DNA from 2 places in the Variovorax sp. SRS16 genome. Region 2 is predicted to be linked to the other one. Evidence: predicted binding sites of a transcription regulator. Region 2 holds the regulator's gene; the other holds the start of a gene.
The links. Region 2 encodes NrdR, which represses ribonucleotide reductase genes. Its sites were predicted from a motif close to CACNANATNTNGTG; they were not measured.
Positions count from the first base shown of each region.

Region 1: a site for NrdR is predicted at 3,993-4,006, ahead of E5P2_RS04695 (ribonucleoside-diphosphate reductase subunit alpha). Genes of this name have one in related genera too.

Region 1 covers NZ_LR594666.1:960,619-975,167, forward strand. Annotated here, with positions in the region: gene E5P2_RS04690 (ribonucleotide-diphosphate reductase subunit beta) at 1-813, opposite strand, end outside; gene E5P2_RS04695 (ribonucleoside-diphosphate reductase subunit alpha) at 964-3,879, opposite strand; gene ampD (1,6-anhydro-N-acetylmuramyl-L-alanine amidase AmpD) at 4,229-4,825, opposite strand; gene E5P2_RS04705 (sigma-54-dependent transcriptional regulator) at 4,812-6,323, opposite strand; gene E5P2_RS04710 (sensor histidine kinase) at 6,328-8,019, opposite strand; gene E5P2_RS04715 (PP0621 family protein) at 8,031-8,273, opposite strand; gene E5P2_RS04720 (cytochrome C assembly family protein) at 8,270-9,076, opposite strand; gene ffh (signal recognition particle protein) at 9,272-10,657, shown strand; gene mdoH (glucans biosynthesis glucosyltransferase MdoH) at 10,801-12,798, opposite strand; gene E5P2_RS04735 (sigma 54-interacting transcriptional regulator) at 13,178-14,549, opposite strand, start outside.
Region 2 covers NZ_LR594666.1:2,321,251-2,335,799, reverse strand. Annotated here, with positions in the region: gene E5P2_RS11290 (peptidylprolyl isomerase) at 1-465, shown strand, start outside; gene E5P2_RS11285 (UDP-2,3-diacylglucosamine diphosphatase) at 482-1,243, shown strand; gene E5P2_RS11280 (zinc-dependent peptidase) at 1,243-2,034, shown strand; gene E5P2_RS11275 (DUF349 domain-containing protein) at 2,072-4,912, opposite strand; gene E5P2_RS11270 (DUF748 domain-containing protein) at 5,004-8,822, opposite strand; gene E5P2_RS11265 (lytic transglycosylase domain-containing protein) at 9,421-10,260, shown strand; ZMP/ZTP riboswitch at 10,299-10,425, shown strand; gene glyA (serine hydroxymethyltransferase) at 10,467-11,711, shown strand; gene nrdR (transcriptional regulator NrdR) at 11,727-12,170, shown strand; gene E5P2_RS11250 (type IV pilin protein) at 12,171-12,632, opposite strand; gene E5P2_RS11245 (pilus assembly protein) at 12,648-14,549, opposite strand, start outside.

The DNA of each region.
Region 1 (14,549 bases), 1.4 Mb from region 2:
GTTCTGGCGGCCGAGCGCAAGGATCTGCGTGAAGCCGACGTAGAAGAACAGGCCTTCCATCAGGCAGGCGAAGACGATCAGCGACTTGAGCAGCGTCTGGTCGCTTTCATGCGTGCCGGTGTGGAAGTGCGGGTCGCTGATGGCCTCGATGAACGGGATCAGGAACTGGTCCTTCTCGCGGATCGAAGGCACCTCGTTGTAGGCGTTGAAGATCTCGCTCTCGTCAAGGCCGAGCGATTCGACGATGTACTGGTAGGCGTGGGTGTGGATCGCCTCTTCGAAAGCCTGACGCAGCAGGAACTGGCGGCACTCCGGCGCCGTGATGTGGCGGTAGGTGCCCAGCACGATGTTGTTGGCGGCCAGCGAATCGGCGGTCACGAAGAAGCCGAGATTGCGCTTGACGATGCGGCGCTCGTCCTCGGTGAGGCCGTTCGGGTCTTTCCAGAGCGCGATGTCGCGCGTCATGTTCACTTCCTGCGGCATCCAGTGATTGGCGCAGGTGGCAAGGTACTTCTCCCAGGCCCACTTGTACTTGAACGGAACCAACTGGTTGACGTCGGTCTGGCCATTGATGATGCGCTTGTCCGCGGCCTTGACGCGGCGTGCGGCAGGTACGGCGGGTGCTTGAGGTGCGAGAGTTCGGGGTGTCGGCACCGCGGCGCCGTCATCGAGGGTGCGCGAGGCCGGAGCGATTTGCGAAGTCGGAAGCTCCGCCGAGCGGCTGGCTTGCGCGCCGCTGTTCGATGAGTGCCGCAATCCTTGTGGCAGATCCTTTGGCAAGGAGGGCTTGACTTCTTCGTCCCAGGTCAACATAGAAAAATCCAATGCTCAAATTATGTGAGCAACGATGTGAGTTGCAAAGTGCTCCTTCACATCGCGCTCCAATTATGTTGTCGTTATGTTGTTCGCATGCATCGCAATTTGTCAGGCGATGCCGCGAATCGCGGCCTCCTCATGCCGACGTCACTGACAGGCTTCGCACGTCGGATCGTCCACGCCGCAGAACGCGATGTCGGTTGCAGGCATCGCGCTCATCTGTGCTTGCGCTGCGAGCGCCGCCGCTTCGAGTGCGCTCATGCCCGGCGATGCATCGCCGCTGCCCGACGACACGGCGTTGAGTCGGCCCGATTGAACGGTGGATTTCTCGGCGTGCGTCGCGCTCTGCGTGCGCAGGTAGTAGGTGGTCTTCAGGCCGCGCAGCCAGGCGAGCTTGTAGGTGTCGTCGAGCTTCTTGCCCGAGGCGCCGGCCATGTAGATGTTGAGCGACTGTGCCTGGTCGATCCACTTCTGGCGACGTGCGGCCGCCTCGACCAGCCAGGTGGTCTCGACCTCGAACGCGGTCGCGTAGAGCGCCTTGACATCCTGCGGCACGCGGTCGATGGGACGCAGCGAACCATCGAAGTGCTTGAGGTCCATCACCATCACGTCGTCCCACAGGCCCAGGCGCTTGAGGTCGCGCACCAGGTAGTGGTTGATGACGGTGAACTCGCCGGAGAGATTCGACTTGACCGAGAGATTGCCGAAGCAGGGCTCGATCGACGCGTCGACGCCGATGATGTTGGAGATGGTTGCGGTCGGTGCGATGGCGACGCAGTTGGAATTGCGCATGCCGTCGGTCTTGATCTTCTGGCGCAGCGCATTCCAGTCGAGCGTGGACGAGCGGTCCACCTCGACATAGCCGCCGCGCGCCTTCTCCAGCAGGTCGAGCGTGTCGGGAGGCAGGATTCCCTTGTCCCACAGCGAACCCTTGTAGCTCGAGTACTTGCCGCGTTCGCGGGCCAGATCGGTCGAGGCCCAGTAGGCGTGGTAGCAGATCGCTTCCATCGATTCGTCGGCGAACTGCACCGCCTCCTGTGAGGCGTAGGGGATGCGCAACTCGTACAACGCGTCCTGGAAACCCATCACGCCGAGGCCGACCGGGCGGTGGCGCAGGTTGGAATCGCGCGCCTTCTTGACCGCGTAGTAGTTGATGTCGATCACGTTGTCGAGCATGCGCATCGCGGTCGAAATCGTCCGCTTGAGCTTTTCCTGGTCGACCGCGCCGTCCTTCAGGTGCTGCAGCAGGTTGACCGAGCCGAGGTTGCAGACTGCGGTTTCGGTGTCGCTGGTGTTGAGCGTGATCTCCGTGCACAGGTTCGAGGAATGGACCACGCCGGCGTGCTGCTGGGGCGAGCGCACGTTGCAGGCGTCCTTGAACGTGATCCACGGATGCCCGGTCTCGAACAGCATCGTGAGCATCTTGCGCCACAGATCGGTCGCCTGGACCGTGCGGCTCGGCTTGATCTCGCCGCGCGCAGCCTTTTCTTCGTAGGCGACGTAGGCGGTTTCGAAGTCGATGCCGAACTTGTCGTGCAGGTCGGGCACGTTGGAGGGCGAGAACAGCGTCCAGTTGCCCTTCTCCATCACGCGGCGCATGAACAGATCGGGAATCCAGTTCGCCGTGTTCATGTCGTGGGTGCGGCGGCGGTCGTCGCCGGTGTTCTTGCGCAGTTCGAGGAATTCCTCGATGTCGAGGTGCCAACTTTCCAGGTAGGTGCAGACCGCGCCCTTGCGCTTGCCGCCCTGGTTGACCGCCACGGCCGTGTCGTTCACGACCTTGAGGAAGGGAACGACGCCCTGCGATTCGCCGTTGGTGCCCTTGATGTGGCTGCCGAGCGCACGCACGCGCGTCCAGTCGTTGCCCAGGCCGCCGGCGAACTTGGACAGCAGGGCGTTTTCCTTGATCGACTCGTAGATGCCGTCGAGGTCATCCGGCACCGTGGTCAGGTAGCAGCTCGACAGCTGCGAGCGCAGGGTGCCGCTGTTGAAGAGCGTCGGCGTGCTCGACATGAAGTCGAAGGATGAGAGCACTTCGTAGAACTCGATCGCGCGCGCTTCGCGGTCGATTTCGTTCAGCGCGAGGCCCATCGAGACGCGCATGAAGAAAGCCTGCGGCAGTTCGATGCGGGTCTTGCGCACGTGCAGGAAGTAGCGGTCGTAGAGCGTCTGCAGGCCGAGGTAGTCGAACTGCAGATCGCGTTCGGGCTTGAGCGCGGCACCCAGGCGGCTCAGGTCGTACTGCAGCAGCTTCTCGTCGAGCAGTTCGTTGTCGACGCCCTTCTTGATGAACTGCGGGAAGTAGTCGGCATAGGCCTGCGCGCGTTCTGCGGGCATCACCTCCCGGCCGATGATCTCCTTGAAGATCGTGTGCAGGAGCAGGCGAGCGGTGGCGAAGGTGTAGTCGGGATCCTTCTCGATCAGCGTGCGCGCGGCGAGGATCGAGGCCTTGTAGACCTCGTCGAGCGGCACGCCGTCGTAGAGATTGCGCATCGTCTCGGCCTGGATCGGCGCGGCCGTGATGCTGTCGCCCAGGCCTTCGCAGGCGGACTCGATCAGGCCACGGAGTTCGTTGAGGTCAAGCGCGACGCGTTCGCCGCGGTCCAGCACGTGCAGCGTGGGCGCTGCCGCCTGCGCATGTTGCTCGCCTGCCTTCGAACGTTCCTGCGAACGGCGTTCGCGGTACAGCACGTAGGCGCGGGCGATTTCGTGGTGGCCGCCGCGCATCAGGCCGAGTTCGACCTGATCCTGCACGTCCTCGATGTGGAAGGTACCGCCGCCCGGACGCGAACGGACCATCGCGCGCACCACGGCCTGGGTCAGGGTATCGACCGTTTCGCGAACGCTTGCCGAGGCCGCGCCCTGCGTGCCGTGCACGGCAAGAAAGGCCTTCATCATGGCGATCGCGATCTTGTTGGGCTCGAAGGGCACGACCGCGCCGTTGCGGCGAATGATCTGGTAGTGCGCGAGCGCGTTGCCGGCGGTCGAGCCTGCAACGTCACGATTTTGCGGCGTCGAGGGAACGGCGCGAGAGATGGATGGGGTGTTCAGGGCGGTTTGCATTCAGTCCTCGGTTGGCAATTCTTGTTGGGCCGGCGGTGCCGAGACGGCCGGGGCCCCCGGCTTCGAGCGCGGGGCAGTACACACTATATCTAGGGTCTGAGGGGTCTACAACCCACTAGATATAGTGTTTTTCACCGACTTCAACGGATGAATACATTGTGGGTATAGGCCGAGTGGTCACGCAGACCGCATCGATACTGGACCACCGTAGCGCAGGCCGCGACATGCGGTCGTTTCCAGCGCTTTTGAACCTGAAAGGCGCATGGTTGCTGCACTCTCGGTTTCGCACCAAGGCTGTTGCCGTGCCGCGTCAGTTCTGCATGAGCCGCAGCCGCGCGATTGAAAAAATTCAGCGCATCGGAATGCCATCGGGGAACATCGCGCGGTCCCAGCCGAGCTGTCGCTGCAGAAGGGCCCAGTCGAAGCCGCTGCCGGGATCTTGCTTCCGGCCCGCCGCGATGTGTTCGTGGCCTGCGATGAACGCGATCGCGTGGCGCTGCGCGATCGCGGGGCACAGGCTGGCGAGCGTTTCGTACTGGGCGTCCTCGAAGGTCTCGCCTTCCAGTCCCTCGAGCTCGATGCCGATCGAATCGTCGTTGCAGTTCGGTCGTCCGCGCCACGACGAGGCGCCGGCGTGCCATGCGCGGTCGTCGCAGCTCACGAACTGCCACAGTTCGCCGTTGCGCCGAACATAGAAATGCGCCGACACCTCGAGGCCGCGAATCGTGCCGAAGTAGGGATGCGCATCCCAGTCCAGCCGGTTGGTGAAGAGCTGCTGCACTTCGTCGCCGCCATAGCGGCCGGGCGGCAAGCTGATCGAATGCAGCACGATCAGATCGACCTGCGCGCCGGCGGGCCGTGGTCCGAAATTCGGAGAACGCAACGGCCTGGCAAAGCGATACCAACCCGCGCGCCAGAGGTCGGCGCCGGCTTCACTCATCGGCATTGGCGCCATGCGGCTCTTCGCCGTTCGGTGTCGCGATGCCCAGCCGGGCGATCCGGTATCGGATCTGTCTCAGACTCAGGCCGAGCCGGGCTGCCGCTGCCGTCCGGTTGAACCCGCTGTCCTGCAGTGCGCGGACCAGGATCTCGCGCTCCTGCTGATCGAGGTAGGTCTGGAGATCGTTCGGGACGGCCGACTGCGGCTTCGCTTCCGGAATCGGCGCGGCTTCGGCTGGCTTCGACGCGGCAACCGGCGCTTCGGGTGCCAGCGCGATCGGCGCCGCCGTGCTGTCCACGAAATCGAGGTGAAGCACGTCGCCGTCGCTCAGCGCCACCGCGCGGTGCAGCAGGTTCTCGAGTTCGCGGACGTTGCCATGCAAGGGATGCTCCGCCAGGTGCTGGAGCACGTCGGCCGACAGCGTCGGTGCCGGCATCTGGGCATCCCGCGCAATGCGCTCGAGCAGCGCATGGCAGAGCGCGGGCAGGTCCTCGCGGCGCTCGCGCAGCGCGGGCACGGCGATCTCGATCACGTTGAGGCGATAGAAAAGATCCTGCCGAAATCGCCCCGCCTGAACTTCGGCGTGCAGGTCCTTGTGCGTGGCGCTCACGACGCGAACGTCGACCGCGTCTTCCTGGGTCGAGCCGATCGGACGCACGCTGCGCTCCTGGATGGCGCGCAGCAATTTCGATTGCATGGCCAGCGGCAGGTCGCCGATCTCGTCGAGGAACAAGGTGCCCCCGCGTGCGGCCTGGAAGTAGCCGTCGCGGTCCTGGGAGGAGCCGGTGTAGGAGCCCTTCAGCGCGCCGAAGAACTCGGCTTCGAGCAGGTTCTCGGGGATGGCGCCGCAATTGACGGCGACGAAGGGCCCGTCGCTGCGCTGGCTGCAGGCATGCACGGCGCGGGCCGCGAGTTCCTTGCCGGTGCCGGATTCGCCGCGAACCAGCACCGGGGCCATGCCGCGCGCGACCTTGGCAATGCGGGACTTGACCAGACGCATCGCCTCGGAGTCTCCGACCAGCCGGTCGAGTGCCGCGACGCCGCTGCTGCCGATTGTGGCCACCTTCGTTTCATCGTCCGTCGGACGCACCGGCCGGCCCGCCGCCGACTGTATCGGGGTCTGCACGGCCGACGCCACCACGGCGCGGAACTGCTTCAGGTCGACCGGTTTGGTGAGGTAGTCGAAGGCGCCGGCCTTGAGCGCCTCGACGGCGTTCTCGGCTGAGCCGTAGGCCGTCATCACGATGCATCGCTCGCCGCGCTGCTCCTGCTGTACGCGCTGCAGGATCTCGAGCCCGAGGCCGTCGGGCAGCCGCATGTCGGTGATCACGGCATCGAAGCGACCCGCGTCCAGCTGCTGCCGGGCCTCCGAGACGCTGCCCGCCGACTCGACGCCGTAGCCCTCGCGCAGCAGCGTGAGTTCGTAGAGCGTGCGCAGATCGGGCTCGTCGTCGACCACCAGAATCTGGGCGGCACGAGGCGCTGACGGATGGGAGGTGCTCACGCCGCTATTGTGTCAGCCGCGTTTCGGCCGCAGCGAATGTGATGAAGAATTCATTGCCTTCGGGCCCGGCCGCGGTCAGGGCGCGGCGTTCATAGCCGATCGTTGCGCCATGCCGCTCGCAGAGTTCGCGGCACAGGAAAAGCCCGAGCCCGCTGGAACGGCTTTCGGAGGAAAAGAAAGGCTCGAACAAGTGGCGCTGCACCGCCGGCTCGAGCGGCGCGCCGTCGCTCCAGATCTGCAGACTGGCGCGGCCGGCGGCGTTGAAGCCGGTCGCCACCTGGATCGCGCCGTCGCGGTCGCTGGCATAGCGCGCGGCGTTGTCGAGCAGGTTCACGAGGATGCGACGCAGATGCTCGACATCGAAGCGCACGTCGCTCGGGCTCGCGTCGAGCGTCAGCCGCACGCCCTGATGCTGCGCATGGTGAATCCATTCTTCCGCCAGTGCGCGCACGGTCGGGTCGAGCGCCACCTGCTCGCCGAGCGGCAACACGCGCTGCTGGCGCACCCGCGCGACATCGAGGACGTCGTCCACGATGCGCGAAAGGCGCTGCGCGTTCTGCTGCACCATCGTCGTCAGCTGGCGGTGAGCGGGATCGACCAGGTCTTCGCCCAGGAGCGCGCTGGCCTGGGTGATGGCGGCCAGCGGATTGCGGATCTCGTGCGCGACGGCCGCCGACATGCGGCCCATGGCGGCCAGCTTCTCGGTGCGGATGCGCGCCTCGAGTTCGCGCAGGTCCTGCAGGAACATGACGCAGAGGCTTTCGGCCTGGGGATCCCGGGTCGGCGTCAGCCGGGTGCGCACGCGGACTTCCCGCGCGGCACCGTGCGGCTGCGCGATCGGCGTCTCCTTCGATTGCGGCGTGCGCCGCACGAAGGTCTGGTGGGCGAGGTCGGCGAGCGCGTTCCAGGCCGGGTGGGCATTCAGCGCGAACGGCAGCGACAGCCCCGCGAGACCCTGGCCGAGGATCGCATCTGCGGCGGGATTGGCGGCATGCACGTCGCCCTGCGCATCGATCACCAGCACACCTTCACTCAGCGTCTCGATCACCAGGTCATTGACCTGTGCATGCATCTGCGCGTTGCTCCGGTTGCGCTGCGCCAGCGCTTCCTCGCGCGCGAGCCGGCGCGCGAGTTCGTGCGCGAGCAAGGCCACGACGAACAGGCCGGTGCCCGTCAGCGCGGCCTGCACGAAGCGCGGCGACGCATCCGCTGCCTCCCACAGCCAGAACCATCCCGCGTGTCCCAGCAGCAGCAGCGTCACTGCAGCGGTCGTCCCGAGGCCGACCATTTCGGTGCCCAGTACCGCACCCATCAGCACCGGCAAGGCGAACAGCGGCGTGTAGTTGATGCTGCCCACTTGCAGCACCTGCAGCGCGGTGAAGACGAGCAGGTCGATTCCAATGGTGGCCAGCCACGCTGCTCCGAAGCCGCGGATCGGAGGTTGCAGCGGCGCATAGCGCGCGGCCAGCAGGGTGGCGACCAGGTAGCCGGTCGACAAACCCACCGCCGCCATCTGCAGGGGCTGCCGCAGCGCGAAGGCCACGGCCTGAAGCAGCAGCAGCACCACGGCGACGAAGCAGCGTGCGGTCATGAAGCCGCGCCACAGCCGCAGCAACGCGGAGCTTTTCCGGTGGAAGTGCTCGAGCGGGCTCCAGTCCGTCGCCGGCTCGCCGCGCGACCAGAGAAAGGTGGCCATGGCGGGGTGTCTCAGTGACCAGCGGCCTGTCGGTGCGCAACGCTGCAATAGGCGATGCCACCCGGTCCGCCGATGGCGTCCGCCGCAGGCAGATGAAGTCCGCAGTGCGCGCAGCGCAGCATGGCCTGGGGTGCGGCGACCGCGGGCGTCGTCGCGCGTTTCGGCGGTTGGCGTTCGCGCATGTCGTCGCGCCGGTTCTTGCGCCAGATCCAGATCGCCACGAAGACCACGGCCAAGACGAGAAGGAATTTCATGATCCGCGCGCCAGCACGACCTCGAGCACGAAGCGCGAACCCACATAGGCCAGCAACAGCAGCGCCGAGCCTGCGTAGAGCACTCGCCGCGCGGTCCGACCACGCCAGCCGAAGCGCGTGCGTCCAATCAGCAGGATCGCGAAGGTGATCCATGCGAGCACCGAGAACACGGTCTTGTGATCCCACTTCCAGTTCCGGGCCGATGCACCATAGAGCGTCTCGCCGAACAACAGTCCGGCCAGCAAGGTGGCCGAGAGCAGCACGAAGCCGGCGGTCACGAAGCGGAACGCGAGCCGTTCCAGCGTCAACAGGGGCACGCCGCTTGGCGGCTCGGTCGCCAGGCGGATCTGCTTTTCCGTGCGCGTGATCAGCCAGGCGTGCACCACGGCAGCGCCGAACAATCCATACGAAGCGATGCCAAGCGCCAGATGCAGCGGCAACCAGGGCGAGGCCGACACGTGCAGCGGCGTGCCCGGGAACTCGGCCGCCAGCAATGCGGCGACCGCGCCGAGCGCCGCCAGCACGCGCCGCACCGTGAGTTGCGGGTACATGCGGCTTTCGATGCCATACACCGTCAGCACGAGCCAGGCCGTGACGGAAATCGCCGGCGCGAAGCCGAAGCGCGGAGTACCGCCGGCAAGCCCCCAGCCCAGCGCGCAGGCGTGCAGCAACCAAGCCACGACCAGGATCGATCGCGTGGACGAACGGGCGAGTCCCGAGGAGACAGCGGCGGCAATGCCATAGGCGGCGGCGGTGGCGATGCCCAGCGCCACGCCGAGCGGGGAGGGGATCGCTAAAATCATCCGGTTGAGTATATGTACTCCCCCAGGCTTCGCGCACTGCGTGTCGCTTCGCCTTCCCCCCTGGCCGGGGCGATGCCTGCGGACCGGCGGAGCCGGATCTGCGGCATCCCTGAGCGAAGACCGGGCGGTACATACTTGAAGCGTTGCTCCTCTTTCGATCATTCATCGCCCGCTGCACGGGCAACTAGGCATCCCATGGCCACCGCTCTCTCCGAAAAATTCTCCCGCCTTGTCAAGCAGGTCAGCGGCCAGGCCCGCATCACCGAAACCAACGTGCAGGACATGCTGCGCGAGGTGCGCATGGCCTTGCTCGAGGCCGACGTCGCGCTGCCCGTGGTGCGCGATTTCGTCGCCCGCGTGAAGGAGAAGGCGCTCGGCCAGGAGGTGCTGGGCTCCCTGAAACCGGGCCAGGCGCTGGTCGGCATTGTCAACCGCGAGCTGGCCGCGACCATGGGTGAAGGCGTGGCGGACATCAATCTGGCCGCGCAGCCGCCGGCGGTGATCCTGATGGCGGGCTTGCAAGGCGCCGGCAAGACCACGACCACCGCCAAGCTGGCCAAGCACCTGATCGAAAAGCGCAAGAAGAAGGTGCTGACCGTGTCGGGCGACGTCTACCGGCCCGCGGCCATCGAGCAGCTCAAGACCGTGACGAAGCAGGCCGGCGCCGAATGGTTTCCGAGCAGCCCCGACCAGAAGCCGCTCGACATCGCCCGCGCTGCGCTCGACCATGCCAAGCGCCATTTCTTCGACGTGCTGCTGGTCGACACGGCCGGTCGGCTGGCGATCGACGAAGTCCTGATGACCGAGATCCAGCAACTGCACGCTGCGCTCGATCCGGTCGAGACGCTGTTCGTGGTCGATGCCATGCAGGGCCAAGATGCGATCAATACCGCCAAGGCCTTCAAGGACGCGCTGCCGCTGACCGGCATCATCCTCACCAAGACCGACGGCGATTCGCGCGGTGGTGCGGCGCTGTCGGTGCGGCAGGTCACCGGCGTGCCGATCAAGTTCGCCGGCGTGAGCGAGAAGATCGACGGCCTGGAGGTGTTCGATGCCGAGCGCCATGCCGGACGCATCCTCGGCATGGGCGACATCGTGGCGCTGGTCGAGCAGGTCACGGCGGGTGTCGACGTCGCGGCGGCGCAGAAGCTCGCGGCCAAGGTCAAGAGCGGCGCCGGCTTCGATCTCAATGATTTTCTGGGCCAACTGCAGCAGATGAAGCAGATGGGCGGCCTCTCCAGCATCATGGACAAGCTGCCCGCGCAAATGGCCGCCAAGGCCACCGAAGCCGACATGACCCGCGCGGAACGCGACATCCGCCGCAAGGAAGGCATCATCAACAGCATGACCCCGCTGGAGCGACGCAAGCCCGAGTTGCTCAAGGCCACGCGCAAGCGCCGTATCGCGGCGGGCGCCGGCGTGCAGGTTCAGGAAGTCAACCGGCTGCTCAACGAGTTCGAGCAGATGCAGGGCATGATGAAGAAGATGAAGGGCGGCGGCCTCATGAAGATGATGAAGCGCATGGGCGGCATGAAGGGAATGTCCGGCATGGGCGGCGGCGGTGGAATGCCGAGATTCTGACCCCGAGCGCCAATAGAAAAAGCCCGCAGAGCGGGCTTTTAAATTCCAGAGATGCCACGGATCCGGGACTCCGCCGGTCCGCAGGCATCGCCCCCTGCAAGGGGGTGGGCGGCCACACGAAGTGGGCAAGCCTGGGGGTGAGCTTACCTCGCCAGTCGAATCGCATGCATCCAGGCCCTGCGCAGCACGGCCGGTGAACGCGATTCTTCGGGAATCAGCAGGAAGCCCTTGTCGCGAAGCGAATTGCCCAGCGCGATCTGGCTGGTCAGCACCGTCAGCGGGATGGCCAGCAGCAACGGCAGGCCGACAGGCATCAACCACGCGAGCGCGCTGGCATCGATCAACGCGATGCCGACGGCCAGCGCCGCGATCACCAGCGTCATCGGCGCAAGCTGCGCAATCGCGATGCGCCACGGCACGGCGGCCGCTTCGCGCGGGGGCGACTTCCAGTCCAGCTTGAGGCCGGTGAGCGCAACGACCACGAACAGCGAATGCGCCAGCATGCGAACGGGCGCCTGCACGATGGCCAGCAGGCTTTCGAGCGCCGCGCTTTTCAGCAGGCCGCCGACACCGCCGAACTGGCGCTGCTCGCCGCGCATGAGCACTGCCACCAGGCCCAGCACGCGCGGCAGGAACAGCAGGCACAGCGTCCACACCCAGAGGCCCGCCAGTTCCATCGGCATCGCGAGCCAATGCTCGACCACGCTCGAACCGGTCAGCCAGAGCGCCGTGCCCAGCGTCAGGAATGCAAGCCACAGCGGCGCGGACACATAGGCCATGGTGCCGGTGACGAACATCGCGCGGTGCACGGAATGCAGACCCGGCTCGGCCATCAGGCGGGCATTCTGCAGATTGCCCTGGCACCAGCGGCGGTCGCGCTGGAGTTCGGCAAGCAGGTCCGGCGGCTGCTGTTCGTAGCTGCCCACCAGGTCGGCCACCAGCCAGACGTGGTACCCGGCGCGGCGCATCAGCGCCGCCTCGACGAAGTCGTGCGACATGATGCCGCCCGACATGCCGCCGGTGCCCTTGATCGGCGCCAGCGCGCAATGGGTCATGAAGGGTTCGACGCGGATGATGGCGTTGTGACCCCAGTAGTGGGATTCGCCGAGCTGCCAGAACTGCATGCCCAGCGTGAACAGGCGGCCCGTCATCCGCGAGGCGAACTGCTGCGCGCGTGCGTGCAGCGTCACGTGGCCGATGGCCTGGGTCGCGGTCTGGATGATGCCGGCGGTCGGGTTGGCTTCCATGAGCTTGACCATCGCGGTCAGACAGTCGCCGCTCATCACGCTGTCGGCGTCCAGCACCACCATGTAGCGGTAGTCCTTGCCCCAGCGGCGGCAGAAGTCGGCCACGTTGCCGGCCTTGCGGTGCGTGCGCCGGGTGCGCAGGCGGTAGTAGACCTCGACCTGAGGTTGGTTCACGCCGGTGGCCAGCGCGGCGCGCAGATCTTCCCAGGCTGCGCGCTCGGCGGCCGCGATCTCGGGGGTGTAGCTGTCGGACAGCACGAACACGTCGAACTGCTTTGCATGGCCGGTGGCGGCGACCGATTCGCATGTCGCCCGAAGGCCAGCGAACACCGTGGCCACGTCTTCGTTGCAGATCGGCATGATGATCGCCGTGCGCGCTTCGGGGTTCATCGGATGCCCCGCGACCTGGGCGGCCGACAGCGCATGCTTGTCGCCGCGCACGGAAACGTAGAAACCCATGAGCGCGGTCACGAAGCCGGTCACGACCCAGCCGGACAACAGGCCGTAGAGCGCGATCTGGCCGTATTCGAGCCAGGCATTGTCGTAATCGGGTTGCACGCGGGCGAACAGCGTCGAGGCGATCACCGTGCTGAACAGCGTCAGCGCAATGAAGGCAAGGCGGCGGCGCGTCGCCGCGCGCTGCCACGGCTGGACCGCCGCATCCGGCGTGCCGGCCCGGTCCGCCGATGCGCGTGCACCGCCGGCGCCCAGCTTCACCAGGAGCGCCGTGCCGATGCTGTTCCAGAACCCACGCCAGGGGCGTGGTGCCATCGAGCCGCGGTTGATCGGGGGCGCCGTCACCGAATTGGGATGGCGCTCTTCGCGGAACGGGCTGCGCAGCGACAGGTCGTCGTCGGTCAGCACGCGGAGTTGGGAGAAATCGTTGGGTTTCATCGGCGCTTCACCCGCGTTGCTTCAGGAGGGAGGGCGTGTCGCCGATTGCCGGAAAGCGCTTGAAGACGCAATCCGGCGCCGCGCCGCTGGCGTGATCGAGTGCTGCCAGTGAATGACCCGCGGCACGGGGCCGCGAGAGGGAAAACTGCTTTTGACGCAGGCCGTCGCGCTGCGGACGCAGTGCGAAAGAGGGGCTGGTATGGGCTGTCATGCCTCTATAGGGGCAATCCCTGTGCCAGCGCCGAAAACCCCTTTCAGATCAACCGCTTGGCTCGATCTCGAGGCGTCCGGCTCGCGGGCTGGCGCTGTCGGACCCTGAAATGCCCCTCTTTTGTCGCCGAATCCCGACAGGGACTCTGGAAAGCCTAAGAAAAATCAATCAAATCAATGGCTTAGGGCTGTCGCCGCCGAGCGACCCGCCGCCGTTGCCTGGCGGCACGGCATCGGCCTTGAAGTGCCCCGGCGTGAGCTCATGCTTCTGCAGGAGCCGGTAGAACTCGGTCCGGTTCCGGTCGGCCAGCCGGGCCGCATCGGCCACGTTGCCGTCCGTCAGCTTCAGCAGTCCGACCAGGTAGTCGCGTTCGAAGCGCTGTTTGGCCTCGGCGTAGGTCTGCACTTCCACGCTCGGCACGCGCAGCGCGCGCTGCACCAGCGCGAGCGGAATCAGCGGCGAACTGGACAGTGCGCACACCTGCTCGACCACGTTGAACAGTTGCCGGACATTGCCCGGCCACGAAGCGGTGGTCAGTGCCTTCAGCGCCTCGGGCGCGAAACCCGACAGGCGCTTGCCGTACTTGGTCGACAGCCGCTGCAGGAAGTGATTGGCCAGAAGCGGAATGTCCTCGCGTCGCGCCGACAGCGGCGGCAGGCTCAAGGTGACCACGTTGAGCCGGTAATACAGGTCTTCGCGGAACTGTCCCGCCTCCATCGCGGCATCCAGATCGCGATGGGTGGCCGAGATGATCCGTACGTCGACGGCGATCGACTGGCTGCCGCCCAGCGGCCGCACCGCGCGCTCCTGCAACACCCGCAGCAGCTTCACCTGCAGGGCGGGCGGCATGTCGCCGATCTCGTCGAGCAGCAGCGTGCCGCCGTCGGCCTGCTGGAAGAGGCCCTTGTGATTGGCCACGGCGTCGGTGAAGGCGCCCTTCATGTGGCCGAACAGTTCCGACTCCAGCAGCGCCTCGGGAATGGCGCCGCAGTTGACGGCGACGAAAGGCTTGTCGGCACGCGCGCTGGCCCGGTGAATGGCGCGCGCCAGCAGTTCCTTGCCGGCGCCGCTGTCCCCGCGCAGCAGCACGCTGGCGTCCGACTTGGCCACCATGCGCGCCTCGGCCAGCAGTTCCGCCATGCGGTTGCTCCTGCTCACGATCTCCGCGCGCCAGCTCTCGTCGCCGCCCTTGCCCGGCGTGGTTGCCGGCGCGCCGAGCGCGAGGGCTTGGGCGATCTTGTCGAGCAGCTCGCGGCCGTCGTAGGGCTTGGTCAGGTAGGTGAAGACGCCGCGCGCGGTCGCTTCCACGGCATCGGGAATGGTGCCGTGGGCGGTCAGCAGGATCACCGGCAGGGTCGGATGGCGCTTGCGTATCTCGTCGAACAGCGCGAGCCCGTCCCGGCCCGGCAGCCGCACGTCGCTGAGGACCAGCTGCGGGTGCTCGATTTCGAGCTGCGTCAGTGCCGATTCGGCCGAGGTCACGGCGGTCACCTGGTAGCCGGAGGAGGACAGCCGCATCGACAGCAGCCGCAGCATGTCC
Region 2 (14,549 bases):
ACGCTCGAACTCGATCAGGACAAGGCACCGAAGACGGTCGAGAATTTTCTCGCCTACGTGACCAAGGGCCACTACGACAACACGGTGTTCCACCGCGTGATCTCCGGCTTCATGGTGCAAGGCGGCGGCTTCGAACCGGGCATGACCCAGAAGCCGACCGGCGCCGAGATCCAGAACGAAGCCAACAACGGCCTCAAGAACGACAACTACACAGTGGCGATGGCGCGCACCAGCGCACCGCATTCGGCCACCGCGCAGTTCTTCATCAACGTGGCCGACAACGGCTTCCTGAACCACACGGCGCCGTCGGCCCAGGGCTGGGGCTATGCCGTGTTCGGCAAGGTCATCGGCGGCAAGGAAGTGGTCGACAAGCTCAAGGCCGTGAAGACCGGCCGCAAGGGCTTCCACGACGACGTGCCGCTCGTGGACCTGGTGATCGAAAAGGCCGTCGTCAAGACGGAGTGAAAGCGAAGGCCGGCGCATGACGGCTTTCGCCGAGCTCGTGGCACCGGCGGCGTGGCGCACGGTCGATCTCGTTTCCGATCTCCATCTGCAAGCCGCGGAACCGGCCACCGTCGAGGCCTGGCAGGGCTACCTGCAGACCACGCCGGCCGACGCGATCTTCATCCTCGGCGACCTGTTCGAGGTCTGGGTCGGCGACGACGCGGCCGCCCTGCCCGGCTTCGAGGCGCAGTGCGCCGGGATGCTGCGCCTTGCGGCCGAGCGCCAGCCCATCTTCTTCATGCACGGCAACCGCGACTTCCTGGTCGGTGCCGCCTTCGCCGCGCAGAGCGGACTGACGCTGCTGGACGATCCGACCGTGCTGGTCCTGCACGGCAGGCGCTGGCTGTTGAGCCATGGCGATATCCTGTGTCTCGAGGACACCGAGTACCTCGGCTTCCGTGCCCAGGTGCGCACGGCCGCCTGGCAGGATGCGTTTCTCGCGCGCCCGCTGGACGAACGCCGTGCGCTCGCGCGCTCGATCCGCGCCCAGAGCGAAGACCGCAAGCGCAGCCCTGGCCGAGTCTGGGCCGATGTCGATGCCGAGGCTGCACGCACGTGGCTGCGGCAGGCCGACGCGCCCACGTTGATTCACGGCCACACGCACAAGCCGGCAACGCACGCGCTCGGCGAAGGGCTCGAACGCATCGTGCTGAGCGACTGGGATGCGAGTGCCCATCCGCCGCGCGTGCAATTGCTGTGCTTGTCGAGCGCCGGCGCGCAGCGCGTCGATCTGCGCTGATGTTCCGCTGGTTGCGCAACCTGCGTGCTGTGCGTCCGATCCCGGATGCCGCCTGGCAGGCCACACTGGCGCGCTATCCCTTTCTCGCCGAACGCTCCGGCGCCGATGTGGAGCGCTTGCGAAGCCTCGCCGCCGAGTTCCTGCGCGACAAGGAATTCCATGGCGCACATGGCTTCGTGATCACCGACGAGGTCGCACTCTCGATCGCCGCGCAGGCGGTGCTGCCCGTGCTGCACCTGAAGGGCGGCCTGAACTGGTACGCCGATTTCGTCGGCATCGTGGTGCATCCTTCGGAGGCGGTGGCACACCGCACCACCACCGACTACGCCGGCGTGGTCCATGAGTACGACGAGGTGGTGGCCGGCGAGGCGATGGACCGCGGACCGGTCATGCTGAGCTGGCAGGACGTGCTGGCCAGCAGCGTCACGCACGATGCCGGCTACAACGTCGTCATCCACGAGTTCGCTCACAAGATCGACATGCACAGCGGCGCGGCCGACGGCTGCCCGCCCCTGCCGCCGCGCTTCGCGGGGACGGCGACGCCGCGCGATGCGCGCGCCGCATGGTTTGCCGTGCTGCAGCCGGCGTTCGACACCTTCCGCGAGAAGACCATCCTGGCCGAGCGCTTCGGCGCCGAAGCGCCCTGGCTCGACCCGTACGGCGCGCAGTCGGTGAGCGAATTCTTCGCAGTGGCGTGCGAAGCCTACTTCGTCAACCGCGCGCAGCTGGCGAACGACTTCGCCGCACTGGTCGCGATGTTCGACGCGTTCTTCAGGCCCGACGGGCGCTGAGCCCTGCGGCGCCCACGCGCCCGCGGGCGGTCGGCGGCTACTTGCGCAGCAGCGCCTTGAGCGCGTTCTGCAGTCGGCGTGCCGAAGCGGCATCGTGCGCCGCAGCCAGCACCTTGCCCGCATCCTGCCCCCAGGTCTGTGCGGGCGCGGGATCGCCGCGCCGCGTCAGCAGCTTGAGCTGCAGCGCACGGCGTGCATCGAGCTGCTCGGCCGGCGTCGGCACTTCGGCGGCCATCTCGAGCCGCAGCAATGCCTCGGCCACATCGCCCGCTTGCGGCGACGCACCCAGCGACTGGGACCAACTGCTGCGCACCGCCGGCGAGACGGCCCGCCCGAGTTCCTGGACGCTCGGCAACGCCGCCGCATCGCGCTTCTCCCATGCGGCCAGCAGCTGCGTCAGCGCTTCGCCATGGGCCTGCGCCGCGAGCTTGCGCAGCGAGAGTTCGGCGCGCTCGAGCGCTTCGCGCTGCGCGCGGAACGCGACATCGCCCAGACGCGGCCCGCGGTCTTCGAAACGCGGTGGGCGATCGCCGAAGCGGCCGCCACCCGGCACGGCGCGGTCGCCGCTGCGCGGCGAACGGTCATTGGGCCGACCGCCCGGGGCACCGGATGCGCCACGGCTGTCGCGTCGATCGCGGTCGCCGAACTTGCCGCCGCGCCCCTGCGGCGCGACTTCGGCTTTTCTGTTGCCCGGACGGTCGTCGCCGCGCACGGCGATCACAGGTTTTGGCGCGGGTTTGGGCGCAGCCGCAGGCGCGGTCGCCTCGGGCGCTTCGGCATCGGAACGGGCCGATGGATCGGCACCGTCTGCGGGCGCGACCAAGCCATCTGCAGGGGCCGCTTGTGAATCCGCATGCGCGCCCGCCGGCAAGGCCTCGGCATCTTCCGGCGCGGGTGCATGCCCAGCACTCTCGCTGAACTCGGCTGCGGCCTGGCCCGGGGCCACGGCTTCGGTCGCACCTTCGGAAGGCCCATCGGAAGCTGCCGGCGTCGTCGCCTTCGGCACGGGAGCCGGGCCGGGCGGCGGCGCCTCGCCGCGCAGTGCGGCTTCGAGCTGGGCCACGGCTGCACGAATCTTCTGCGCGTCGCCGGTGCCGTTGGCAGCCTCGAGCGCCTTCGACGCATTGAGCACGTTGCGATCGTGCTCGCTCATGGCGGCCGAGACCTTCTCGCGTTCGGCGGTCTTGCGGTTGAAAGCTTCGTCGATGGGCGCGCGGAAGGCGTCCCACAGTTTCTGCTCATGCCGACGATCGAGCGGCACGGTCTGCGCTTCGGCCTGCCAGCGCTGCTGAAGCGCCTTGACGGCATCGATGCGCAACATCGGCGCGGCGCCGAGATCGGCCGCCTCGGCGATCATCGCCTGGCGCCGCTCGACGCTGGCCTTCTGGGCCGCTTCGAATGGCGCGCGCGCGGCGCCGAAGGCCTCGTTCCAGTGCGGCTGCAACTCGGCGAATACCTTTTCGCCGACATGGCCGGCGTCGCGCCAGCGATCGGCGAACTGATGCAGCGCGCGGTTGTGCGCCTTCAGGTCGGACGCGTCCGCGTGCTCGGCGGCCCATGCCTTCACTTCCTCGATCAGCGCCAGGCGCTGGGCACGGTGCTCGGCCGCGTCGGCGCGCACCTTCTCGAGCCAGGCCTCGACCACCTTGTGGGCTTCGTTGCAGGCTTCGTCGAAGCGCTTCCACAGCGCATGGTTCGGCGCGCCGCCCTGGTCGACCTGTTTCCACTGGTCACGCAGGGCGCGCAGCGTTTCCTGCATCTTGCGCCCGCCGAGTGCCTGGCCCTCGGGACGCTTGAGCAGGCCTTCGGCCTTGGCGACGAGGTCTTCGCGCACCTTGTCGGCGCTCCAGCGCTGCCAGCCTTCGAGCTCGCCGGCGGCGACCAGGGCCGCATGCACACGAGCCTCGAGCGGTGGCTCGACCAGTTTGCCGTGTTCCTTGAGGACCGCGCGCAATGCGGCGGCGGCACCGGCACTCGCCTTGCCGTGACCTTGGGCGGTTTCCTGTTCGAGCCTGGTCAGAGCGGCTTGCACCGCGTCCTGCGCGGCGGCACGCTTTTCCGGATCGACCTTCGGCGCCGCGGGCTTGGGCGCAGCGGCAGGCGTTGCCTCGGCCGCACCGCCGCGCGCCACGCGAATTTCGTCGGCCCACACCGGCACGGGCGGCAGCGGTGCGGCCGGATCCGCGGCGGCTGCCAGCGTCTGCGCCAGCGCGGCATGGAAAGCATCGGACACCACCAGCAGTTGGGCCTTGGACGATTCGAGCTGCGGCGCGAACTTGGCATCCAGGCTGTTCCAGTTGCCATCCGCGGTGATGTCCGCGGCCTGCTGCTGCCAGTGCGCGACGTCGGCGCGCAGCGCTTCCTCGGCCGCCTGCGCATCGCGCCAGCCCTTGGTGGAAAGCACCTCGAAGCGCTGGGCCAGCAACACGGCCGCCTCGCGATGAACCTGTGCGCGGTGCTGCAGATCCTCGATGCCCTTCACACGTTCGGCCAGCGTGGCCTTGAAGCCAGCCAGCGGTTCGCGCGACAGCGGCGCCCCGGCCTTGGCCGCGTCGCGCTGCCAGGCGAGCGCATCGGCGATGTTGAGCTTGGGCTGCGCGAGCAGTGCCTCGGCCTTCTGCGCCCACTCGGCGGCGATGGCCTCCTGGCCCTTGGCACGCTTGAGTTCGTCGAGCTTTTCGCGCAACAGCCGCGCGGCACCCTTGTCGCGGCCGCTCAGTTCCTTGAACACCTCCTGCATCTGCTCGGGCGCCGGATTGCCCGCGAGCCATTCGCGGATGCGCTGCGCGCGCTCGCCCGAGGTGGGCGCAGTGAAGGCGCCGCCGGTCATCGTGTCGAGGGACTGGAGGTCGTGGGGCTTGGTGGAAGTTGAAGTCACTGCGCGAAGGTCGTTATCTGAAGAGGAAAAGCGAAGGCGCCGGCATTTGCCGGCGCACTCCGACATTTTCACCGAGTTGCGGCCGACCGGCTCAACGGGTCGCCAGATTCAGTTCTGCGCCGGGTTTCCAGTTGGCATCGCCGGCCTTCGTGCGCACCGCGCCGAGGAACAAGCGCTCGCTGGGCAGCTTCTGGGCCAGCAGGTAGTCGCGCACCGCGGCGCCCCGCTCCACGGCCAGTTGGCGAATGGCTTCTTCGTCGACCGGAACGGTGGGCAGCAGCAGATCTTCCATCTCCTTGGTCGGCAGATCCTTGGCCAGCCCGATCATGTTGCGCGGCTTCTTGACTTCGGATCGCTTGTAGACCGCGGCCAGGAATTCGGGGTACTCGGCATCGGTCAACGGTGCGACCTCGGCGGCATCCTTGTTGTTGCGCACCGCAGCGCGGCGTTTCTCGGCCAGCGCCATCTGGCGCAGGCGCTGCCGCTGATAGGCCTCGCGCTCCTGGTCGAGGCTCGCGGTTCCGACCACCGTCATCTGCAGGGCGGGACGGTCGGTGAGGGCCTTGGCAACCTTGTCGAGGCTTTCCCTGGCTGCCGGCGACAGTTCGGCACTGCCGGGGGCGAAGGCGATCATGCTCGAGTCGCCGCCCCCACCGCCGCCGAGGCCTCCCGTCAACAAGCTGAACGGCGCCGTCACGGCCTTGACGATCAGATTCACGATCGCCTTGAAGATCAGCGGCCCGATGCTGAACTGGGGGTCATTGAGCGAGCCGCTGATGGGAAGGTCGACGTCGATCACGCCGTTGCGGTCGGCCAGCAGCGCCACTGCGAGCCGCACGGGCAGGCTGGCCGGCGCGCCCTCGACCTGGTCACCGAACTGCAACTGGTTCAGCACCAGCTTGTTGGTGGCGCTGAGCTGCCCGTCGGGTGCGATCTTGTAGCTGACGTCCATGCTGAGCTTGCCGCGCTCGATGCCGTGGCCCGCATAGCGCACCGAGTACGGCGACAGCGGCGGCAGGTCGAGGTCCCGCATCTTGGCCGTGATGTCGAGTTCCAGCGGTTTCGCGAGCGGATTGAGCTTGCCGGTGATTTCGAGCGATGCGGTCTGCTGCGCCTTGCCCCGCAATTCGAGATCGGCCAGCGCGGGCTTGTCGCCCTGCGGCTTGGACGAAAACGCACTCAGCTTGCCGGTCAGTTCGGTGAGATCGGCCGAATAGTTGGGCTTGACGAACAGGTCGGTGAAGTCGATCCGCCCGTTGACCAGGTTCATCGGACCGAAATGGATGACCGGCGCGGGGCCGCTCGCGCTGTCGGTGACTGCGGCGGTGGCCACGGGCGGCGAAGCTGGTGGAGCGGGCTCGGGTGCGCCTCCCACCATCAATTCGGCCGGCACCGGCGCACCGCCGGTCTTGGGGGCGGCTCGCGCCACGGCCGTCGTGCGGGTGCCGCCGAGGCTGCGCCGCGTGGTGGCCTCGCCTGCCGCGGGGCTGGCGGCCGCGAGGGCCGGCTGGCCCGGCTTCTTGGTCAAGTCCTGCAGATTGAGACGGCCGGTGGGATCGACGATGACGCGCGCGAAGAAGTCGGTCAATGTGGTTTCGCGCACGTCCACGTTCAATGGGGCGCTCGGCACCATGCTCACCTGCAGGCCGCGCAGATTCAGCGTCTTCCAGCTCAGCAACTGGTTGTTGCGCGTGGCACCGGGCGACTGGGTGAGCGTCGCGCTGTTGGCGCGGAAATCCTCCAGGGAAGTGTCACCCGCCAGCTTCAGGTTCATGCCTGCAGGCACCGCCGCGTACTTCACGGTCCCGCGGTAGCTCGCGAACGCACGGCGGACGTCGATGTTCAGCGCATCCGCGTAGTAGGCCTTGAAGACATGGGCCGGAATGGAGACCGCTTCGAGGCGGCCTTCGGCCGAGATCGGCTTGAGCGCGACCGTGCCCTTGTAGTCGAAACGCCCCGCTTCCGCGCGGCCGGCGGCGATGCGTCCCGACAGCTGCAGCGGAGATGCGGCGCTGCTGTCGGGTGCGATCTTCTGCGCCTGGAGCTTCAGCGCGCTGATCTCGAAGGCCACCGGCGTGGCGCTGGCCTGGTCCGAATAGGAGAGCGCGCCGTTGTCGACCGCCACGGTGCCGATCGAGAGCGCCCAGGGCTTGGTGTTGGCGCCCGAGGCCGCTGCAGCTTCGGCCGCCTTGGCATTCTTCGGCACTGCCACCTTGGCATCGGCCGTGCCACTCTGGCTGCCGCCGGGTGGCGCCTTCAGCCAGCGTTCGAACATCCAGCGCTTCTGGTTGTCCCGCTCGACGCGGACCTTGGGATTGGTGGCCGTGAAGGATGCGATGGCCAGCGTGTGCCGGGTCATGTCGACTTCGGCATCGACAAGTTCGAATCGCCCGACGCTCGCCAGTGCGGTCTTGGCCTGCGTCAACGCCAGTCCGTCGGCCGTGACGCGGCGCGCCTTGAACTTGAGCTCGGGCTGGGCCCATGCGATGTCGATCTGTCCGCTGAGCTTGCCGTCGAGGGTCGGCTCGAGGCTTTGAGCGAGATACGGCGCGGCAAGCGACAACGGCAACGCATCGACCTCTGTCTGGACGTTGGCCACCTTGTCGGTCGCCTCGCCGCTGAACTTGACCGCCGCGCCGCCGACGGAGGTCGAACCGCTGAATGGCGCGGGCTTGGTCATCGGCCAGGTCACCGCGCTGGCTTCGACATCGAGTTGCTTGACATCGATGGCCGCGGCCGGCTGGGTGGTTTGATCGCGCCAGCCGATTTCGCCGCGGCTCAAGACCACCTTGTCGACCTGCACGTGCAGGCCCGGCTGTGGAATCGTCTTGGGTGCCGCTGCGCTGGCCGGCGTCGCGGGCATGGCCACCTTCTGCGTCGCGCCCGTGGCCGGATCGGTGGCGAGCAGGTTCATTTGCCCCTGCGCATCGCGCGCCACCACCAGGTGCGGCGCAGCCAGCGCCACCTCACCCAGGTGAACGACGCCGTCCAGGGGCCGCACGTCGGCCAGCGTGATCTTGAGCGACTCGAAGTCGAGCAGATCGCGCTTCCTGGAATCCGCCAGCTTGATGCCGTGCGCCTCGACCATGCCGGTGATCCGCAGGCCGCCTGTTGCGGCGCGCTCGAAATCGATCTTGAGATCTGCGTCCAGCGTGCCGGCCTGCAGCGCCACCGGCAGACTGCCCGGGATGTAACCGAGGTAGGGCACCAGGTCGAGGCCCTTGAAGTTCAGCTGGGCATCGGTCTTGCGGTTGTCGGCGAAAGGTGTCGTGAGCGCGGCCGAGTCGAACTTGCTGCCGTTGAGAACGAAGGCGAGCTTGGGCTCGGTCTTGATATCGCGTTTCGATGGCAGGTTGCTGAGGAACGGCACATTGAGAACGAAATCGCGCAATTCATGCTTGCGCTTGACGGTCTGGTCGTCGAAATCGACCGACCCGCCGGCAATGGTGATGTTGTAGATCGCGAAGCGCGCGGGTTCGCTGCTCTTGGGCGCATCCGGCGTCGAGGAGAGCTTGGCCAGGATGTCGTCGATGTCGTATTTGCCGTCCGCCAGGTGCGTCAGCAGGATGGCTGGCGACTGGACCGTGACCGCATCGATGACAGGCGCCAACCGCAGGATCGATTGCAACTCGGCGTCGACGTAGATGCGCGAGATCGCGACTTGCGGCCCGCTCGCATCGGCCTTGGCGATACGCAGGTCGTTCAGGGTCAGCTCGAGCGTCCAGGGTTTGAAATCGATCTTGCCGACCGTGACCTGGCGGCCCAGCTTCTCGCTGGCGATCTTCTGGATCTGGCTCTTGGCAATCGGCGGCACCGCCAGCCACGCGAGGACCCAGAAGGCCAGCAGTATCAGCAGCGCGAAGACCCCGCGGCGCACCCATTTGTTCTTTGTCAGCGAAGCAACGTTCATCAACGCCGAGTGTGCCCCAAACTCTGCCGGCTTCCCACAAACAAGAAAGCCCGGAGTCTCGACGCGAAGTCCAGTCTCCGGGCTCGATGGCGGGTGAAACGCCCATGCCATCTTTTCGCTCGACCGGAAGTTCAATCGTTCCGGCCATGCTGGCAGCAAGAGATTGCCACCATGGGGCCTCGGCCGCTGAACCCTTGGATTTCTCCTCGGGCTGCCGGACCTTGGTTAACGCCTGAAGCTCAGGCCTTTTGAGGGTAGGCGGACACGGACCGAATTGCAAATGACGTTTTCAATGAAACCTCGATGGTCGATTCACGCGGAGATTACTCACATTTTCTTACCCATAAATAGAATAAAAAGTCTATTTGTTATTCTTGACCGGGTATTTGGCCACTTCTAGAATGCCCCTTGCCCCAGCTGCCGACGCAGCCGGGCCTCACCGAATCCGCTGCCGAATTCCACCGGCTTGATCAGGCGGCCGCGCCAAATCTCCTCCTTCTTTCCGCGCGGGGCCTGATTCGTACCAATCCAAGCGCCGCCGCCTCTGAGCATCGCCCGTCGGGCCTTGTGACTGGGTGCCGCACAGAAAGGAAGAGCGATGAAACAGGCGTTTGCAGCCATGGCCCGCGGGCTCCGGACCTTTGCGTCCGATGTGGCTGACGGCTTTTTTGAAATCACCCACAACGGGTTTGCCCTGGTCGGCCTGGCGATCGTGTTCGCTGCCCTGGCGCTCGTCGCGCGGCCCGACCTGCGTCAATCGAGTGAGGATCAATTGATGGGCTGGCTCCAGTCTCGCAAGCCGGCACCCGAGGCGAGCGCCCTCGAACTCGAACCCACCGCCATCGAACGGACCACGGCAGCCAGCCCGCTGGACCTGCCACGGCAGCAAGCAGCAGTCGCCTATTGGCTGAGCAAGAAATACCGGGTGGCCGTGGAACCGCTGAGCGTGCTGGTGGCCGAGGCGTTCGATCTCGGCAAGCGCACGAAGCTCGATCCGACGGTGATCCTCGCCATCATGGCAGTCGAATCCAGCTTCAATCCGTTCGCACAGAGCCAGGTCGGGGCCCAGGGCCTGATGCAGGTCATGACCCGCGTGCACGGCGACAAGTACGAAAGTGCCGGCGGCACGCTCACCGCCTTCGATCCCGTCACCAACATGCGCGTCGGTGTCAAGGTGCTGCAGGAATGCATCGCGCGCGCCGGCTCTCTCGAGGGGGGTCTCAAGTATTACGTCGGCGCCGCCAACCTCACGGACGACGGCGGCTATGCGGGCAAAGTGCTCGCCGAGCAGGAGCGCCTGCGCCAGGTCGTCAACGGCCGCGCGCCTTCGACGGTGCCGACACCGCCGGCCATGCGCACGCAGCCGCTCCCGGTGGTGGCACCCGCCAAGCCGGAGACGAACAACACCCAGAACGTGGCGCTGCTGTCGAATCTGTAGGCCTTTTCGGGACGGCGGCCACTGTCGTCAGCTACACTCGGCCGGCACGCGACTGGCGATAGGCGCAACCCTCTTCAGGTGCATTGCGCTGACGTGGACTACCACTGGGAAGCGTGCCGCCCGCGATCCCGAGCAGGCGTTCCGCCGTTCGCCTGGGCAGCCCTTGTTTGGTTGAAGAACAAGGACCATCGTCTCAAAGGACTGCCATGTACAACCGCAACATCCTGGTCGAACAGACCGACCCCGAAATCTGGGCTGCCATCCAGGCCGAAAACGCCAGGCAGGAACACCACATCGAGCTGATTGCGAGCGAAAACTACGCATCGCCGGCGGTGATGGCTGCACAAGGCTCCCAGCTCACCAACAAATACGCCGAGGGCTATCCGGGCAAGCGCTACTACGGCGGCTGCGAGCACGTCGACGTGGCCGAACAGCTGGCCATCGACCGCGTCAAGCAGCTGTTCGGTGCCGAGGCCGCCAACGTCCAGGCGCATTGCGGCGCCTCGGCCAACGAGGCCGTGATGCTGGCCTTCCTGAAGCCCGGCGACACCATCATGGGCATGAGCCTGGCCGAAGGCGGTCACCTGACGCACGGCATGCCGCTCAACATGAGCGGCAAATGGTTCAACGTCGTGAGCTATGGCCTCGACGCCAAGGAAGAGATCGACTACGACGCGATGGAGCGCAAGGCCCGTGACGCCATGCCCAAGCTCATCATCGCGGGCGCCTCGGCCTATTCGCTGCGCATCGATTTCGAACGCTTCGCCAAGGTGGCCCGGGACGTCGGCGCGATCTTCATGGTCGACATCGCGCACTACGCGGGCCTGGTCGCAGCGGGCGAATATCCCAATCCGGTGCCGCATGCGGACGTGGTGACCTCGACCACCCACAAGAGCCTGCGCGGTCCGCGCGGGGGCATCATTCTGATGAAGTCGCAACACGAGAAGGCGATCAACAGCGCCATCTTCCCCGGCCTGCAAGGCGGCCCTCTGATGCACGTGATCGCGGCCAAGGCTGTGGCCTTCAAGGAAGCGCTCTCGCCGGAATTCAAGGCCTACCAGCAGCAAGTGGTCAAGAACGCCCGGATCGTCGCCGAGACGCTCACCGAACGCGGCCTGCGCATCGTGAGTGGCCGCACCGAGAGCCACGTCATGCTGGTCGACCTGCGCGCCAAGGGCATCACCGGCAAGGAGGCCGAAGCCGTGCTGGGCAGCGCCCACATGACGATCAACAAGAACGCGATCCCGAACGATCCTGAGAAGCCGATGGTCACCAGCGGCGTGCGCATCGGCACTCCGGCGATGACGACCCGCGGCTTCAAGGACGAAGAGGCGCGCGCCACCGCGAACCTGATCGCCGATGTGCTGGAGAACCCGCGCGATGCAGCCAACATCGCCGCCGTGCGCGACAAGGTCCACGCATTGACGAGCCGCTTCCCCGTCTACTTCTGATTTGGCGACGGCCGCATGAAATGTCCTTTTTGCGGTCACCTCGAAACGCAGGTCGTCGAGACCCGCGTCTCGGAAGATGGCGACTTCGTGCGGCGCCGGCGGCAGTGCGGTGCCTGCGACAAGCGCTTCACCACCTATGAGCGGCCCGACGTGAACTTCCCCGTCGTGGTCAAGAAGGACGGCAGCCGTGCCGATTTCGACACGGGCAAGGTGCGCGCATCGATGATGCTGGCGCTGCGCAAGCGACCGGTGACCATCGAGCAGATCGACATCGCGCTGCTGCGGATCGAACAGAAGCTGCTGGCGAGCGGCCTGCGCGAAATCGAGTCCACCAAGGTCGGCGAACTGGTCATGCGCGAACTCAAGCGCATGGACAAGGTGGCCTACGTGCGCTTCGCATCCGTGTATCGCAGCTTCGAGGACGTGGACGAGTTCCGGCAGCTGCTCAGGGATATCTGATCAGCGCCAGCAATCGTCGGCCGTCACGCCAGGCCTTGCATCGACGATGGTCCGGCGCCCGGCGCTGTCGATTTGCAAGGTGCCGCAGCGGTCGCCCTTCATCGCGCCGGCGGGAATGGCCGCAAGGGTGAACGAACCGGGCTGCAAAGTGCCTGTCACGAAGTCGATCGTGTAAGTCTGCGCGCCTTGCCTGGGGACGACCATCAGGGCATCAGGCAGCACCATGTCGGCTCCCGTGCCGACGGCCCTCTTGAAACTATCGTTCTGACTGTAGAAGCGCTGCATGTATTGCACGGCTTCCATCAACTGCGCCCGAGCTTCCGCACGCCTCGATTTGCGTACGGACTCGAGGTAGCTCGGCAATGCGATCGATGCGAGGATGGCCACGATGGCGACCACGATCATGACTTCGATCAGGGTGAAACCGAGCACGCGGCACCGGGACGCGAAAGACGTTTTCATCGTGCGGCCTCGTCTTCAATACGACGGCGGCGTGATGATCTGTCGCCATTGCCGCCCGGTGGGCGATTTGAGCAATTGGGTCTTCTGCTCCTCGATCTTGCGACCGGCCGTGTTCGAGCCGTCGCCGCCAGACCCGGCGCTGCTCGAGCCGCTGCGGCCAGATCCTGCGTTGCTCGAGCCATTGCCCTCGGAGCGAACCGTACCCGCGCCTTCGAGGCCGATCAGCGAGCCTGAATAGTGGAGGATCGTTCGCTTGCCGGTGCTGGAGAAAAGCGTCACGGCGGCTGTCGCGTCGTCCGCGCCGTCGATCTTGCCGTCGCCGCTGGTGTCGAAGGTCGGTCCAGGGAGGCCCGGAGCCCCGCTGAACGGATCCACGACGAAGGTGTAGGACGCGAAAGATGCCGGCGCGCATCCGTTCCCCATAGCACCCGGGACCATGGTGTCGATGATCAGGCGGCCGCCATCGACTTGCGGCGCATAGATCGACCGCAGTCCCGCGGCGATCGTCAAATGGACTTGCCAACCGCGTTTCTGCGCATTGGCGCCGGAGCCATAGTCGACCGGGTTATTGCTGATCGCGAAGTAGCGCCCCGTCGCGCCGCCGACCGCCAGGTTGGAGAGGGTCTGAGTCACCAGACTCGCGTTGTCAATGATTCTGTCGCCGCTGTTGCTCGAAGGCATTCCGATGGCGACCTTGTCCCATACGCCGTAGATGCTGCGCTCGGCCAGAATGTTCTGGTCACCCGCATCCTGCAGTTTGCCAGTACCCACGAAAAGCATGGCCCCGCCCAGCGGATGGCGCGTGAAGGCCGGCGCAGCGGTGATCGGCTCGGGCTGGCCCTGGCGGTTCGCCGCCTGGAAGAGCGGCAGCCCGCCGAACGCCACCCGCCACTCGGAAGGCGTGGGAGATGACAGGTCGAACTTCCACAGGTTGCCCGCCAGATCGCCGGCATAGGCGGCGACGACGCGCTGCGTGCCGTCGCGAATGAGGGTCACGCCGCCCAGCCCGTTGGGCGCCGCGAGCGAGCCGACGCCCGTGTCCAGGACCGCCAGGCGCGATCCGGTGATGGCATCGATCAGGTACAGCTGCGCGCGGCCGCTCGCGCTTTCATAGCCATTGCCGGTCACGACGGCCCAGCGGCCATCCTTCAGGATGCCGGTGGCCGGCGCTTGCAACACGTAGCCGAGTTCGGAAAAAGACGGGTTCGTGGCATCGATCTCCCACAGAATGTCGCTGCCGCCGGGTGTGGATTGGGCGCGCGTCAACGGCACCGGGTCGCCTTTCGCGGGAGAGGCCGCAACCGGCACGTTGATCGCGAACAGGTTCTTGGCGCCGGCTCCCCCTTCGCCGAGAACGAGGTTGCGCCACTTGGAGGCCGAACCATCGTAGACGTCGGTCTCGGTCAGCGGCCCATCGACGAAAAAGCGATGCGCGTAGGCAGGATCGGCCAGCTGCTTGACGGTGCCGAGCACGGCACGCGGCATGAACGCGAAGGATTCGATGCCATCGGTTGCATCGAACGCATGGAGCATGCCGTCGTTGGCGCCGACGAACAGTTGGGCCTCGCGGAACTTCTTGGCGTTGATAAAGCGCTGATAGCTGGACTGCCCCGGCGTCGAAGTGGCAAGGAAGTCGTACTGGCCGTCGAAGAGATCCTTCACCAGGGCCGGCGAGGAATTCACGATGTCCCCGATCGCGCCCGTGCGCTTTCTGAACGTGGTGCCCTCCCCCGTGCGATCTCCGCGCAGGTAGGGAATCAGCGCCGACGCATTGCTCGCATCGAGCTGCGAGGTCATGCCAGCCGCATCGAGCGCGGAGAGCGTGAAGGGCACGCCCTTGGTCGCCGTGTTCGTGAAGGTGAAGATATTGCGGGCGGACGCTGCGGGAAGCTGCTGCGACGCCAGCCAGACGTTGCT